One region of the Citrobacter sp. LST-B2 genome, then DNA from elsewhere that is predicted to be linked to it. Evidence: predicted binding sites of a transcription regulator. Region 1 holds the regulator's gene; the other holds the start of a gene.
The links. The regulator PurR, encoded in region 1, represses purine synthesis genes. The targets are predictions, from matches to a motif close to CANGCAAACGTTTGCNTG.
Positions count from the first base shown of each region.

Region 2: a site for PurR is predicted at 3,879-3,896, ahead of tusA (sulfurtransferase TusA). Genes of this name have one in related genera too.

Region 1 is NZ_CP192598.1:2,312,165-2,320,058, reverse strand. Features, by position in the region: gene sodB (superoxide dismutase [Fe]) at 1-320, shown strand, start outside; gene ACQ0PY_RS11130 (MFS transporter) at 367-1,533, opposite strand; gene cydH (cytochrome bd-I oxidase subunit CydH) at 1,701-1,790, opposite strand; gene purR (HTH-type transcriptional repressor PurR) at 2,084-3,109, shown strand; gene punR (DNA-binding transcriptional activator PunR) at 3,106-4,038, opposite strand; gene punC (purine nucleoside transporter PunC) at 4,150-5,355, shown strand; gene cfa (cyclopropane fatty acyl phospholipid synthase) at 5,647-6,795, shown strand; gene ACQ0PY_RS11100 (riboflavin synthase) at 6,837-7,478, opposite strand; gene mdtK (multidrug efflux MATE transporter MdtK) at 7,698-7,894, shown strand, end outside.
Region 2 is NZ_CP192598.1:322,743-330,636, forward strand. Features, by position in the region: gene ACQ0PY_RS01485 (AI-2E family transporter) at 1-998, opposite strand, end outside; gene ACQ0PY_RS01490 (MFS transporter) at 1,096-2,346, shown strand; gene ACQ0PY_RS01495 (DcrB family lipoprotein) at 2,350-2,907, opposite strand; gene ACQ0PY_RS01500 (7-cyano-7-deazaguanine/7-aminomethyl-7-deazaguanine transporter) at 2,985-3,650, opposite strand; gene tusA (sulfurtransferase TusA) at 3,957-4,202, shown strand; gene zntA (Zn(II)/Cd(II)/Pb(II) translocating P-type ATPase ZntA) at 4,248-6,446, opposite strand; gene ACQ0PY_RS01515 (lysoplasmalogenase) at 6,523-7,149, opposite strand; gene ACQ0PY_RS01520 (DUF2500 domain-containing protein) at 7,291-7,650, shown strand; gene ACQ0PY_RS01525 (DUF1145 family protein) at 7,716-7,894, opposite strand, start outside.

The DNA.
Region 1 (7,894 bases):
AGCCAACCGGCGAACTGGCTGACGCGATTGCCGTCTCTTTCGGCAGCTTTGCCGAGTTCAAAGCGCAATTTACCGACGCGGCGATCAAAAACTTCGGCTCTGGCTGGACCTGGCTGGTTAAAGGAAAAGAGGGCAAGCTGGCTATCGTTTCCACCTCCAACGCTGGCACGCCGTTGACCACCGACGCCACGCCGTTGATGACCGTCGACGTATGGGAGCATGCATACTACATTGACTACCGCAATGCGCGTCCTGGCTACCTGGAACACTTCTGGGCGCTGGTAAACTGGGAGTTTGTAGCGAAGAACTTCGCCGCGTAAAAAAGATAACGCAGAAGGGAATCCCTTCTGCGTTTTTGTCCTGCCGTTAACTGGCGACGCACACCTGTTCAGGTTGTTTTCTCGCCGAGATAAACACCAGCAACAGCGCCATACCCGCCACAATCGCCCCCATCACAGGAACAAAACTGTAGCCTAATCCGCCTGAAATGACGGCCCCGCCAGCCGCAGCGCCCAGCGCATTTCCAAGGTTAAACGCGCCAATGTTCACGGAAGATGAGAGACCCGGCGCTTCATGAGCCACACGCATGACGCGCATTTGTAACGGAGGGACGACCGCAAAGGTTGCCGCCCCCCAGACCACCATGCTGACCGCCGCGCCCAGTTCATTCTGCGCCAGGAAAGGGATCGCCAGCATAATTACCATCAGCAGCAGCAAAAAGCCCTTCAGCGTGCCGTTAACCGAGCGATCGGCCAGTTTCCCTCCGAGGTAGTTGCCAATGGAGAAGCCCACACCGATCAGAACCAGCATCCCGGTCACAAAGGCCGGTGTCGCATGGGTGATGCTTTGCAGAACAGGCGAAATATAGGTATAGAGCGTGAACATGGCGCCCGCTCCCAGTACGGTAGTCAGTAGCGCGGAGAGCACCTGAGGACGCATCAGCACCGCCAGCTCTTTTTTCACTTCCGGGCGCGCCCCGGCACCGCCTTTTGGCAATGATAAGAAGAGACTCAACATCGAGATAACCCCCAGCCCCGCTGTCGCCATAAACGACATTCGCCAGCCGATGGTTTCACCCAGCCAGGTCGCCGCCGGCACACCGCCGATATTGGCGATGGTCAGCCCCATAAACATGGTCGCAACGGCGCTCGCCTGTTTGTGCTTCGGCACCACGCTTGCCGCCACCACCGAGCCCAGGCCGAAGAATGCGCCGTGGTTAAGGCTGGTTAAAATACGTGACAACATCAGCGTGGTGTAATCCGGTGAAATCGCCGAGAGCACGTTACCGAGCGTAAAGATAGCCATCAGAAAAATGAGCGCATTACGGCGTCCGCGATGTGACAGCAACAGCGTCATCAACGGCGCGCCGACCATCACGCCGACCGCATAGGCACTAATCAGCATACCTGCCGCGGGAATAGACACATCAACGCCACGCGCGATGACGGGCAGCAGACCCATTGGCGAGAATTCGGTGGTACCGATGCCAAACGCACCAATGGCCAGCGCCAGTAACGGATAATTGATTTTCATGCAGTGATGACTCCGGCTCTTCGCGACAGGGCGCGATGCTTAACAAAGAGTCAAAAGCATGACATCAATCACAAAAAAAGAGAAGTTAACAAAAATACAAAAGACTTTTGCAGATTCAATAACAATATGGCGGGAGGTTCGAGGGAGCAGGAACTCCCCCGAGGGGATCAGTGCAGTGCCGCCGTCAGGCCGCCCGCAACGATTAAAGCCAGGACAATAAACGTGGTCACTAATGAAAATTTCAGATCGGTGCTCATCAACTTTTCTCCTTTTTATACCCACACAAAAAGTGATATAGCGCATTTTTACACACTTGAGTGTAAAAATCTCCCACGATTTAGAGTGATATGTGCTTTTAATACTTCCCCTTTTCGTAAAGATCAGACAAAATTCGACGCTTACTTGATTAGCGTACCGGCCATTGACCCCTTCCTGACGTTCCGTGTCGTTTCCCGGCGTGCCGCAGCCCAGACGTTGGGCACAGGATGAGTAAAGGCAAACGTTTACTTGGCGTAATTTAATGTTCAGGTTGGGTCTGGAGTGAGATTTAATGGCAACAATTAAAGATGTAGCGAAGCGCGCAAACGTTTCCACTACAACCGTGTCACACGTAATTAACAAAACGCGTTTCGTCGCTGAAGAAACACGCAATGCAGTGTGGGCGGCAATCAAAGAATTGCACTATTCCCCCAGCGCGGTTGCCCGTAGCCTGAAAGTTAACCATACCAAATCTATCGGTTTGCTGGCGACGAGCAGCGAAGCCCCCTATTTTGCTGAAATTATTGAAGCGGTTGAGAAGAACTGCTTCCAGAAGGGCTATACCCTGATCCTCGGCAACGTCTGGAACAACCTGGAAAAGCAGCGTGCCTATCTGTCGATGATGGCGCAAAAACGCGTTGATGGCCTGTTGGTAATGTGTTCCGAATACCCCGATCCCCTGCTCTCGATGCTGGAAGAATATCGTCATATCCCAATGGTGGTGATGGACTGGGGCGAAGCCAAAGCCGACTTCACTGATACGGTGATTGATAACGCCTTCGAGGGCGGCTACATGGCAGGCCGTTACCTCGTCGAGCGTGGACATCGCGAAATTGGCGTGATCCCAGGACTGATGGAGCGTAACACCGGCGCAGGCCGTTTGGCCGGATTTATGAAAGCGATGGATGAAGCGCTGATTAAAGTGCCTGAAAACTGGATTGTTCAAGGCGACTTCGAGCCGGAATCCGGCTACCGCGCCATGCAGCAAATTCTGTCGCAGGCGCATCGCCCAACGGCGGTCTTCTGTGGCGGCGATGTCATGGCGATGGGCGCCCTTTGCGCCGCTGATGAGATGGGTCTGCGCGTCCCGCAGGACGTGTCGCTGATAGGCTACGACAACGTGCGCAACGCCCGCTTCTTTACACCAGCGTTGACCACCATCCACCAGCCGAAAGATTCACTGGGTGAGACGGCCTTTAATATGTTACTGGACCGTATCGTCAATAAACGCGAAGAGTCGCAGTCTATTGAAGTCCACCCGCGCCTGGTGGAGCGCCGCTCCGTGGCGGATGGCCCGTTCCGCGACTACCGTCGTTAAGCCTCTTCTGCGGGAGTCTCATCGGGCTCCCGCAGCCACTCTTTGTTCAGCGTTTCACTGTCTCCCAGATAATCCAGCAGCCAGATCAGCGCAGGTGACATATCATTCTGCTGCCAGGTCAGGCAACAGGCCGCATCCGGGAAAGGATTATCCAGATTTAACGCGACCCACTGCCCCTTGTTGAGATACGACTTGGCGAAATGTGTCGGGACCATGCCGACACAGAGTCCGGCGCTGATACAGGTCGCGGAAGAATCCCAGTCCGGCACCACCACCCGCTTCTGATTGTCCAGCAGCCAGGTCACGCGTTTCGGCAGCGTGCGGGAGGTATCTTCCAGCACCAGCGACGGCCAGTTGCGCAACGTGTCATCGCTTAACGGCCCGCTCATGGCGGCCAGCGGATGCGTACTGGCAACGACACAACACCAGCTCAGCTTACCCATATCGCGGAAAGTGTATCGTCCGCCAACCGGGATCGCCTGGGTTGCCCCGATGGCGAGTTCGACCCGACCATCTGACAGCGCGTCCCAGACGCCATTAAACACCTCCTGGAAGACCAGTAGTTCCACGTCATCAAAGTGGCGGTAGAAATCGACAATCAATTGCCGCGTGCGTTCCGGGCGCACGATATTGTCCACCGCAATGGGGAGTTGCCCACGCCAGCCGTTAGCGATCTGCTGACACTGTTGACGCGTGATCTGCATTTTTTTGATGACAGAGCGGCCTTCTTTCAAAAACCAGGCGCCCGCCGGGGTTAACACCACATCACGATGGCGACGTTCAAAAAGCGGGACGGCCAGCCACTCTTCCAGTTGGCGAACCGTATAGCTGACCGCTGAAGGCACCCGGTGCAACTCCTGGGCCGCGGAACTGAAGCTCCCGTTGCGTGCCACGGCATCGACCACTTCCAGCGCATATTCTGACCACATAATCTGCCTACAAAATTTTTGAATGCAATAAACAAATATTACCGTTTCACAAGCCCAAATTCACTCCCTACACTCTGCGCCAGTGTGATTAATCAAAATTAGAGAACAACTATGCAACCAGGAAAAGGGTTTTTAGTCTGGCTGGCAGGGCTCAGCGTGTTGGGTTTTCTGGCAACCGACATGTATTTGCCCGCTTTTGCCGCCATTCAATCTGACCTGCAAACACCGGCCTCTGCCGTAAGCGCCAGCCTGAGTCTGTTTTTAGCAGGCTTTGCCGTCGCCCAACTGCTGTGGGGACCCCTCTCTGACCGTTATGGCCGTAAACCGATCCTGTTGCTGGGTCTGTCTGTCTTCGCCCTCGGTAGCCTGGGTATGCTGTGGGTGGAGAGCGCAACGGGCCTGTTAGTACTGCGTTTTATTCAGGCCGTGGGAGTCTGCGCGGCGACCGTCATCTGGCAGGCGCTGGTTACCGATTACTATCCTTCGCATAAAATTAACCGCATTTTCGCGACCATCATGCCGCTGGTCGGGCTGTCTCCTGCACTGGCGCCGTTATTAGGCAGTTGGATTCTGACCCATCTTTCCTGGCAGGCGATCTTTGCCACGCTGTTTTTCATCACGCTGCTGCTGATGCTGCCCGCCCTGTTTTTAAAGCCCACCACCCGGGCTCGCGATGACAGCAAGGACAAACTGACGTTCACCACCCTGCTGCGTGCGAAAGCGTACCGCGGCAACGTCCTGATTTACGCCGCCTGTTCTGCCAGCTTCTTTGCGTGGTTGACCGGTTCCCCGTTTATTTTGAGTGAAATGGGCTACAGCCCGGCGGTGATTGGGCTGAGCTACGTACCGCAGACCATTGCTTTTCTGATTGGCGGCTATGGCTGTCGCGCCGCGTTGCAAAAATGGCAGGGACAACAGCTCCTGCCCTGGCTGCTGGTTATCTATGCGCTGAGCGTGGTGGCAACCTGGGCGGCAAGTTTTATCCATCACATCACGCTTGCAGAGATCCTGATCCCCTTCTGCATAATGGCGATTGCCAACGGGGCTATTTACCCGATTGTGGTTGCCCAGGCGCTGCGTCCATTCCCGCAGGCGACGGGTCGTGCCGCAGCCCTGCAAAATACCCTGCAGTTGGGTCTGTGCTTCCTGGCAAGCCTGGTCGTTTCCTGGCTTATCAGCACACCGCTGTTGACCACGACCAGCGTGATGTTGTCTACGGTGGTACTGGCTGGACTGGGCTATAAGATGCAACTGCATCCTTCTAACGACAGTGCGCAGCATGATAATTGCGGGATTGCCCACAGCGAATCCCATTGATATCACTCATAATCACCGTTAATTAGTCGGCTAACAATTTTTGGTTGTATCATCGTTTTTTGAGGCCTATACTAAATTTCGGTTGTTAAAATTACGATAATTATTATGTGTTAACGGGAACCGGAGCGTTCCCGGTTCCCCATGGATGGCCTTTTCGGCAAGGGGTCCTCCCTTCCTCTGTTCTACGTCGGATAATAGACTCGCGGAATGTTTCCGTGAGATTTCTCACTAAGCCCAAAAAGCGTCTACGCTGTTTTAAGGTTCTGATCACCGACCAGTGATGGAGAAACTATGAGTTCATCGTGTATAGAAGAAGTCAGCGTACCGGATGACGACTGGTACCGTATCACTAACGAATTATTAAGCCGCGCGGGCATTGCCATCAACGGCTCTTCACCAGCAGATATACGCGTTAAAAACCCCGATTTTTTCAAACGCGTTTTACAAGAGGGGTCGCTCGGTCTGGGTGAGAGTTACATGGATGGCTGGTGGGAATGCGATCGGCTGGACCAGTTTTTTAGCAAAGTTCTGCGAGCAGGACTGGAAAACCAACTTCCCCATCATTTCAAAGATACCCTCCGCATCGCGGCCGCTCGCCTGTTCAATCTGCAAAGTAAAAAACGAGCGTGGATCGTCGGTAAAGAACATTACGATCTCGGCAACGATCTGTTCAGCCGTATGCTCGACCCTTTTATGCAGTATTCCTGCGCGTACTGGAAAGACGCGGATACTCTGGAGGCGGCGCAGCAGGCCAAACTGCGGTTAATCTGCGAGAAATTGCAACTGCAACCCGGTATGCGTGTGCTGGATATTGGCTGCGGCTGGGGGGGTTTATCGCACTATATGGCGACGCATTACGGCGTCAGTGTGGTTGGCGTGACGATTTCAGCCGAGCAACAGAAAATGGCTCAGGCCCGCTGTGCCGGGCTGGATGTGTCGATTCTGTTGCAGGATTATCGTGATTTGCACGATCAGTTTGACCGCATTGTCTCGGTAGGCATGTTTGAGCACGTCGGCCCTAAAAATTACGCGACCTATTTTGACGTGGTTGATCGCAATCTGAAACCCGAAGGGCTGTTCTTATTACATACCATCGGTTCGAAGAAAACCGACAATAATGTCGACCCGTGGATCAACAAGTATATCTTCCCGAATGGTTGCCTCCCGTCAGTACGTCAGATAGCCAACGCCAGTGAATCGCACTTTGTGATGGAAGACTGGCATAACTTCGGCGCGGATTACGACAAGACGCTGATGGCATGGTACGAGCGTTTTCTCGCTGCCTGGCCTGAAATTGCCGAGAACTATTCCGAGCGTTTTAAACGGATGTTCAGTTACTACCTCAACGCCTGCGCCGGCGCGTTCCGCGCCCGCGATATTCAGCTCTGGCAGGTGGTATTCTCGCGCGGCGTTGAAGACGGCCTCCGCGTAGCCCGCTAAACTTTCTTATGCCCCCGCCGTCTTGCGGGGGCTGGAGGGTTTTACGCTTCGCTGGCGGTTTTCGTTACCGCCGCTTCACGCGCAGCCAACACGCGTTCTACCGTATCCACCACCGCCTGCGTTTGCGGATCGATTTCGATATTGACGCGCGCGCCCAGTTTTTTCTTACCCAGCGTCGTGCGTTCCAGGGTTTCCGGAATGAGATGCACGCAAAAACGCGTCGCGGTGACTTCTCCGACGGTCAGGCTGATCCCATCAATCCCGATAAAACCTTTGTACAAGATGTATTTCATTAGCGTCGGATCCTGGACTTTGAACCAGATCTGACGGTTGTTTTCGGAGGTTAAAATCTTTGACACTTCCGCGGTGGTCATGATGTGACCGGACATCAGATGCCCGCCAATCTCATCGCTGAATTTTGCCGCACGCTCGACGTTAAGCAGGTCGCCCACCTTCAGATCGCCCAGATTGGTGATCCGCAGCGTTTCTTTCATCAAATCAAAGCTAATGCGATTGCCGTTAATTTCTGTGACGGTCAGGCAGCAGCCGTTATGCGCCACCGATGCGCCCGTTTCCAGCGCGTCCAGCATGTATTCAGGTAATTCCACTACATGGGTGCGAAAATTGGGTTTTTCATCGATCGACACCAGTTTTGCGGTGCCCTGTACAATACCTGTAAACATACCTGCAACTCCTGAATTCAGTTAAGCCATTTCTGCCTGCCACAATAGCAGTTGGAAAATCAGGTTGCCAGTGAAGTGCCCCTTGGCCTGTTTTTTTCACTGGTGAAATTAGCATTCATCGCTACAATAGACTGAAATTTCCCCTTACATCTTCTTCTTGCTGCCACCCGTGGCGGCTTTTTTAGTCTCTCAAATAAAAACAAAATGATAGGTGTACACGTGCAGAAGTATATCAGTGAAGCGCGTCAGTTATTGGCTCTGGCAATACCGGTGATTCTTGCGCAAATCGCCCAAACCGCAATGGGGTTCGTCGATACCGTGATGGCGGGTGGTTACAGCGCCACCGACATGGCGGCCGTCGCCATTGGCACCTCCATCTGGCTGCCCGCCATTCTGTTCGGCCACGGGTTGCTGCT
Region 2 (7,894 bases), 2.0 Mb from region 1:
TTGCTGCCGCCCGTTGTGGTCTCCATCCAGATTTTACAGACGCTGGTCAGGGGAACGGAGAGCAACATCCCCACCGGGCCGAGCAACCAGCCCCAGATCAGTAAAGAAAGGAACACCACCAGCGTCGACATGCCCAGGCGATGCCCCATCATGCGCGGTTCAACCATGTTGCCCAATACCATATGGACCACCAGGAACAGCGCCCCCACCAGCACACACTCATAAACGCCGTTGAAAAGCAGCGCCTGAACCATCGGTGGAACGGCGGAAATCACCGAGCCAATATTGGGTACATAGTTCAGCAGGAACGCCAGCACTCCCCACATCAGGGCAAACTGAATGTTCATCAGTTCCAGCCCCAACCAGACAATGACCCCGGTCCACAGGCTGAGCAGCGTTTTTAACGCCAGATAGTGAGAGACCCCCTTCAGCGCCCTGTGCAGTCCGGCGATGTGGATTTGCGGATTGTGCAGTGCAAAACGCATTTTGTAGGGCACATGGCGGACCTCAAACAACATAAAGACAACCGTCATCACCAACAACACAACGCTGGCCATCGCCCCCGAGAGGCCGGTCATCAGCGTGGTGGTGAAGGTGACAATTTTCTCCGAATCCATGCGTTGCAACATGCGCTCTGGCGACATATGCAGATTCAGAAATGGCATCATATCTTGCAGATACAAAAGCTTACGTGTCAGCTCCTTGTTGTATTTCGGCAGCATGGCAATAAATTCATTCACCGAGGCCGCCAGCACGCCAATCAGCGCGGTGAGCACGAACAGCATCACGACCACCACAATGGTGATCGCCACAGGGCGTTTCACTCCCCGCCGGATAAACCAGGTGACCAGTGGATTGAGGACAATGGCGAAAAAGAGCGCCAGTAATAGTTGCACAATGATATCTGCGGCGGCGTGGATCCCGGCGAGAATGACGACCAGCGAGGCCAGTTTGAGCAGAATATGTAGACCGGCTTTGTCGGGTTGAGGGGTTGTCATGTTTACATCCTTTTTTGATTTTCATTAAGTGTAGCGGCTCGCTGGCTGCCGATATTCCTAATCTGGCTGCTGATTTTCCCGGCGTGGCGTGGTAGAAATGAAACATTGTTGTAAAAACGTGGTGATCCCCATGCCCGAACCCGTCGCTGAACCGGCGCTTACTGGATTGCGCCTCAATCTGCGCATTGTTTCTGTTGTGATGTTCAACTGTGCCAGCTACCTGACCATCGGCCTGCCGCTCGCGGTTTTGCCTGGCTATGTGCATGATGTTATGGGGTTTAGCGCCTTCTGGGCGGGGCTGGTCATCAGCCTGCAATACTTCGCGACTTTGCTCAGTCGCCCTCATGCCGGACGCTATGCTGATCTGCTCGGGCCAAAAAAGATTGTGGTTTTTGGCCTGTGCGGCTGTTTTCTCAGCGGGGCGGGCTATTTTCTGGCAGGAAGCGCCAGTAGCTGGCCGGTTGTCAGTTTGCTGCTGCTGTGTCTGGGCCGCGTGATTCTGGGGATTGGACAGAGTTTCGCCGGGACCGGCTCGACGCTATGGGGTGTTGGCGTGGTGGGCTCGTTGCACATCGGGCGGGTGATCTCCTGGAACGGTATTGTGACTTACGGGGCGATGGCGGTCGGCGCGCCGCTCGGCGTGCTGTTTTACCGTTGGGGCGGACTACAGGGATTAGCGCTGATTATCATGGGTATCGCGCTGCTGGCCATTTTGTTAGCGATTCCGCGCCCTGCGGTGAAAGCGAGCAAAGGGAAGCCTTTGCCGTTTCGCGCGGTGCTTGGACGCGTCTGGCTATACGGAATGGCCCTGGCGCTGGCCTCGGCGGGTTTCGGGGTGATAGCCACCTTTATCACGCTGTTCTATGACGCCAAAGGCTGGGATGGCGCGGCATTCGCGCTCACCCTGTTTAGCTGTGCGTTTGTCGGAACGCGTTTGCTGTTTCCCAACGGCATCAATCGCCTGGGCGGTCTGAATGTGGCGATGATCTGCTTTAGCGTCGAGATAGTCGGACTGCTGCTGGTGGGAGTGGCGATGATGCCGTGGATGGCAAAAATCGGTGTGCTGCTGACAGGAATGGGTTTTTCGCTGGTCTTCCCGGCGCTTGGCGTGGTGGCGGTCAAAGCGGTGCCGCAGCAGAATCAGGGCTCGGCGCTGGCGACGTATACGGTGTTTATGGATCTGTCGCTGGGGGTGACGGGACCGTTGGCTGGGCTGGTGATGACCTGGGCTGGCGTGCCGGTCATTTACCTGGCGGCGGCAGGGCTGGTGGCGGTTGCGTTGCTGCTAACCTGGCGGTTAAAAAAACGGCCTCTGCAGGAATCGCCAGAGGCCGTCTCGTCGTCCTGATGGTTACTGAATAACCAGCGTATTGATGATGTTTTCAGCGGCCGTCTGCGCTTTCTGCTGGTCGTCCGCTGGCAGCGTAATTTGCAGAGTCAGCAGTTGGTTATCGACTTTTCCCAGCACCACAGAAGAGTAAGCGGTCTGGCCTTTCGCCGAGATGATGCTGTCTAACTGTTGCAGCGTGTGACCTTTCAGCTCGATGGATTTGTTGGTCACCACCTGCAACTGCGGGTCACGGCTGCGCTGCTGATCTTCAAGGCGTTTTGCCAGCACGGACAGCTCTTCGTTGCTGTTATCACCGACGATGACAATCACCGCTTTCTGGCCGGTCGCGTCAGAGTAGACGTGCATATTGTTGGCCTGCGTACCCAGCTTGCCACTCTGGTCCGTCATATCTGCCGGCAGTGAGAAACTCAGTTTGCCATCCAGCAGAGAAACCGGCTGACCGGTTGCGTTGCTTTCTGCCGCCGTGCCTTCTGCCGGCGCTTTTGTATCACTATTATCACAGGCCGCCAGCCCCATAACCAGCAGGCCAATACCGACATATTTAACCAGATTACGCATTGACTTCTTCCTTTCGATAAACGGCCATAACGGCGCATCCGTTCATCTTATCACAACCCGGAAAAGGAACCTTTAGCTCAACTTGTCTGCATCGCCGGGATTTCAGATTTATCTGCCAGTTTTTTCAGCAACATATTCAGCAATACGCCATACATCGGCAGGAAGAACAGGATGCTGATCAGCACTTTGAAACAGTAATCGACGATGGCGATTTCCATCCAGTGCTCGGCCATGAAGGCATCCGGACTGCGCCAGAAGGCAATGAAGAAAAAGGCAAGGGTATCGCTGACGTTGCCAAACAGCGTTGAGGCGGTCGGGGCCATCCACCAGCGGCGGTTCTGTCGCAGGCGGTTAAAGACATGCACATCGAGAATTTGTCCCAGTGCATAGGCCATAAAGCTGGCGACTGCGATACGGGCGACAAACAGATTGAAGTGCATCAGTGCCCCGAATCCCTGCCAGGAGCCCATATAGAACAGCGACGAAATCACATAAGAGATCAGCAACGCTGGCATCATCACCGCAAAGATAATTCGACGGGCCAATGGCGCGCCAAAAATGCGCACGGTCAGATCGGTAGCGAGGAAAATAAACGGAAAGCTAAACGCGCCCCAGGTGGTATGGAAACCAAAAATGGAGACCGGGAGCTGGACCAGATAGTTACTGGAGGTGATCACCAGCAGATGGAATAGCGATAGCCAGAACAACGCTTTTACGCGCTGCGATTGTGTGAACGGAGCCATATTGTACCTTTTTAATTGATGATTGGGGTGAGGGAACCCAATTCGTGCCAGATGCTATTTTACTTGCCATTTTGCTCTCGGGCAGTGCTCGCGCTCCTCACGTACGACGTGTACGCTCCGGGCGCTGTGCGCTGACCTTAAACAAACTGATGGCGCCTATAACGCGTCTTCCTTTTTTCAGGCCGCCGCATAATACTGCTTTGCGGTGGCATTGCAATGGCTATTTTTCACGCAATCGTTAACCTGATTGGCTTACTTCCGAACTGAGCGTAAACTACAGCCGTTTTTTTAGTGAATGAGACCACGATGAGCGATCTGTTTTCCTCTCCCGACCATACCCTTGATGCCCAGGGGCTCCGCTGCCCGGAACCGGTGATGATGGTGCGTAAAACCGTACGCAACATGCGGACCGGCGAAACGCTGCTGATTGTGGCGGACGACCCGGCGACCACCCGCGACATTCCCGGCTTCTGTACGTTTATGGAGCATGAGCTGGTGGCAAAAGAGACTGACTCTCTGCCGTACCGCTATCTGGTGCGTAAAGGCCAGTAATCTTGTTATGCCGGATAAGCGTTAGCGCCATCCGGCAAAAAAACGTTATCCTTTACGTAACAATCTGAGCGCATTGGCGGTAACCAGCACCGTTGCCCCGGTATCCGCCAGCACCGCCAGCCACAGACCGGTCATTCCGAGCAGCGTGGTGACAAGAAATATCCCCTTCAGTCCCAGCGCAATGGTGATGTTCTGACGGATATTGGCGTGGGTCGCACGCGCCAGTTGGATCATCTGCACCAGCCCGGTAAGGCGGTTATGCGTCAGTGCGGCGTCCGCCGTTTCCAGCGCCACATCGGTGCCGCTACCCATCGCGATCCCGATAGCGGCGGCCTTCATCGCCGGCGCATCGTTAATGCCATCCCCCACCATTGCCAGCGGCGACTGTTGATTGAGCGTGGTGACCGCCTTCACTTTATCTTCCGGTAGCAGCCCGGCGTTATACGTCAGACCCAGCTCGCCAGCAATGGCGGCTGCCGCGCGCGGGTTATCGCCAGTCAGGATCACGCCGTTCACGCCCAGCGCATTCAGTTCGCGGATGGCGGAACGGGCATCGTCGCGTAGCGTATCCTGCAGGGCGATGACGCCGATCACGGTCTCATTGCGCAGGACCAGAACGACCGTCTGCCCGGCGCTTTCAAGCTGGTTAATCTCTCCGGCAAAGGCGTCGGCAGGACGTTTCCCGGCAGCGCAAATCAGAACGCTTTCGCCATTCACCTGCGCTTCAATCCCTGACCCTACCAGCGCCCGTTGCCCCTCGGCGGATGGGATCGTCAGCCCTGCGGTTTGTGCTTCGCGCACAATGGCCTGCGCCAGTGGATGCGTTGCGCCTTGCTCGACAGCCGCTGCCAGCGCCAGCAGTTCAGACTCACTGACGCCGGTGGCCGGATGAATTGCCGTGACGCACGGTTTCCCGACGGTCAACGTCCCGGTTTTATCAAAGGCGACCTGGGTGATACGGCCCAACTGTTCCAGCGCCGCGCCGCCTTTAATCAATGCCCCGCGACGAGCTGCTGCCGCCAGTCCAGAAGTGATGGCTGCCGGTGTAGAGATGACCAGCGCACACGGACAGCCGATTAGCAGCAGCGTTAACCCTTTATAAATCCACTCCTGCCAGGATCCCGCGAACAGCAGCGGCGGGACGAGCGTCACCAGCAGGGCGACGGCCATAATCGCCGGCGTATAAATTCGGCTGAAGCGGTCGATAAAACGCTCGATTGGCGCACGACGCTCCTCGGCCTCTTCGATTAACTTCAGAATGCGGTCAATCGCGCTGGCACCCGGTTCAGAGAGCACTTCCAGCGTGACGAGACGGTCCACGCTGGTCGCCCCCGCCGGGACTTTTTCACCGGTGGCGCGTTCCACCGGGATCGATTCTCCCGTCAACGCACTCTCATCAAAACTGGCAAAACCAGAGACCAGTTTACCGTCGGCAGGGAGACGTCCCCCGGCAGCGACTTCAATGATGTCGCCCGGTTGCAGCGTGTTGATCGCCACCTCTTCGCGTACGCCGTCGCGCAGACGTGTCGCGGTTTCCGGTTTCAGCGCCATCAGCGCGCTGACCCCTTTGCGGGCGCGACTGGCGGCCCAGCCTTCGAGGCGTTCGCCAATCAGGAACAGCAGCAATACCATCGCCGCTTCTGCTGTGGCACCGATGAACAGCGCCCCGATAGCCGCGACGCTCATCAGCGTTTCAATGGCAAACCAACTGCCGGTTTTTATCAGCCGTAGCGCCTGGCGGGCAATCGGGAACAGGCCGACCAGCGTCGTGGCGATGAATGCCAGTTGGCCGAACGGATGGTTGAACTGCTCCAGTCCCCAACTGAGCGCCATCATGACGAGAAGCGTGAGCAGCGGCAGGTTCTCTTTAAAGCGGGATTCAGGCGTTTCTTCCTTCGCCTGTTCATCGCGTAGGGTGTAACCCGCTTTTTGCACCGCATGCTCGATTTGCAGGCGAAGATCGCCGTTGCTGTCGACGACCAGTTTCTCGGTGGCAAACAGCACCTGAACCTGGTTGACGCCGCTGACCTGGCGCACCGCGTTTTCTACTTTGCGGGCGCAGGCGGCGCAGTCCATCCCGGATACTTTCCAGCTATAGCGGGTGCCTTTTACCGTTTCAACAATAGGTTCAGGGGCTGAGCATGCGCCTTCGCAGCAGCAGTCATCGGGCTTCTGCGGCGTGGGAGCTGGCTTGAAAGATGAAAATTGTGGGGCTTTTTTGCCATTGTGAGCAGGTATCGACATGGCATCCTCCGGTTGATGATAATTTTCTCATTAACCGGAGGATACACTCTGGAGTCGACTCCAGAGTCAAGCGTTATTAGAGATAAAGCGAGCGGACGATCAGGAAGTGCCCGGCAAAGTAGCAGGCGGCGGCGATAGCGTTGTCCGCGCGGAAACGACAGCGGTAATGACTGCCCAGCCAGACGATGTTGCCAATGAACAGCAGCGACGCGCCCAAAAACGCCGACAGCGCAGGTGCGGTGGGGCGGAAAAACCACAGCTCACCGGCTAACCAGACCATCACCAGCGTCATGGCGATAAAGGTACACACCGGCCAGCGCAGTTCTTCAAGGCGTGTCCAGATCACCGCAATCAGCAGCGCGCCCAGCACCATCAGCACCAGCGGTAGCGGCCAGAAGAAAGAGAGCGTCATCTGGCTGGCAAAATAGATGGTGTACAACAGGTGCGAGAGGAAAAAGGCGCCAATCGCATAGAGCAGTCGCTGACGCGGCAATAATGTTAGCGCATCGCCAACCAGTGAGGCGCAAAGACCGGCCAGCACCAGATAGCTCACGGCGTTGAACATCGGCGCCTGCCAGGCCAGTAACAGCAGGAGTAATAAGGTGACGGGTTTAAAGACCCAGCGTTGCCAGGCGGGTCCACGGTAGGAGGCATCCACAAATAACCATGCGGAAAGGCAGACAGCGATAAACGACCAAAGCATCATAGTTCCTTGAATTCGTTATTTTTTCGTAAGCGGTATGCTCACAACCCTGATGTTCAGTGTAGAGGCCGCGACCGCCTGATGACAACACCATAACGGGCAGGGTATGCTTATTTCCGCATTTTCTGATGGGTTATCAATATGAGTAAGCCGCCACTTTTCTTCATTATTATCATTGTGTTAATTATCGTTGCCGCCTCATTCCGCTTTATGCAACAGCGGCGGGAAAAAGCCGATAACGATGCGGCACCGCTTCGTCAGGCGCAAATGGTGGTCAGCAATAAACGTGAAAAGCCCATCAACGACCGACGTTCCCGACAGCAGCAGGTCACGCCAGCGGGAACCAGTATGCGCTATGAGGTGAGCTTTAAACCACAGAACGGCGGGCTGGAAAAGACCTTCCGCCTGGAGGCGCGTCAGTATCATGCGCTGACGGTGGGGGATAAAGGGACGCTAAGCTACAAAGGGTCGCGCTTCGTCGAGTTTGTTGCTCAGCCATAAGACGGGAAACCGCTCACCTGGGTAAGCCGGATAAGCGAAGCGCTATCCGGCACCTTCATGCCGTATTACTTTTTAACGTTAAACTTCTTCTGCCAGACCAGCAGCTCAAACACGCCAAACAGGAAAATACGGACTTTCTCACCGGTGGTCATTTGCGGTCCGTCTTTGGGCAGGGTGGACTTCAGTAGCGCCAGCTGCATGCCGTGCATCAGTACCATGAACACGAGGGCGACGTTAACGAAGA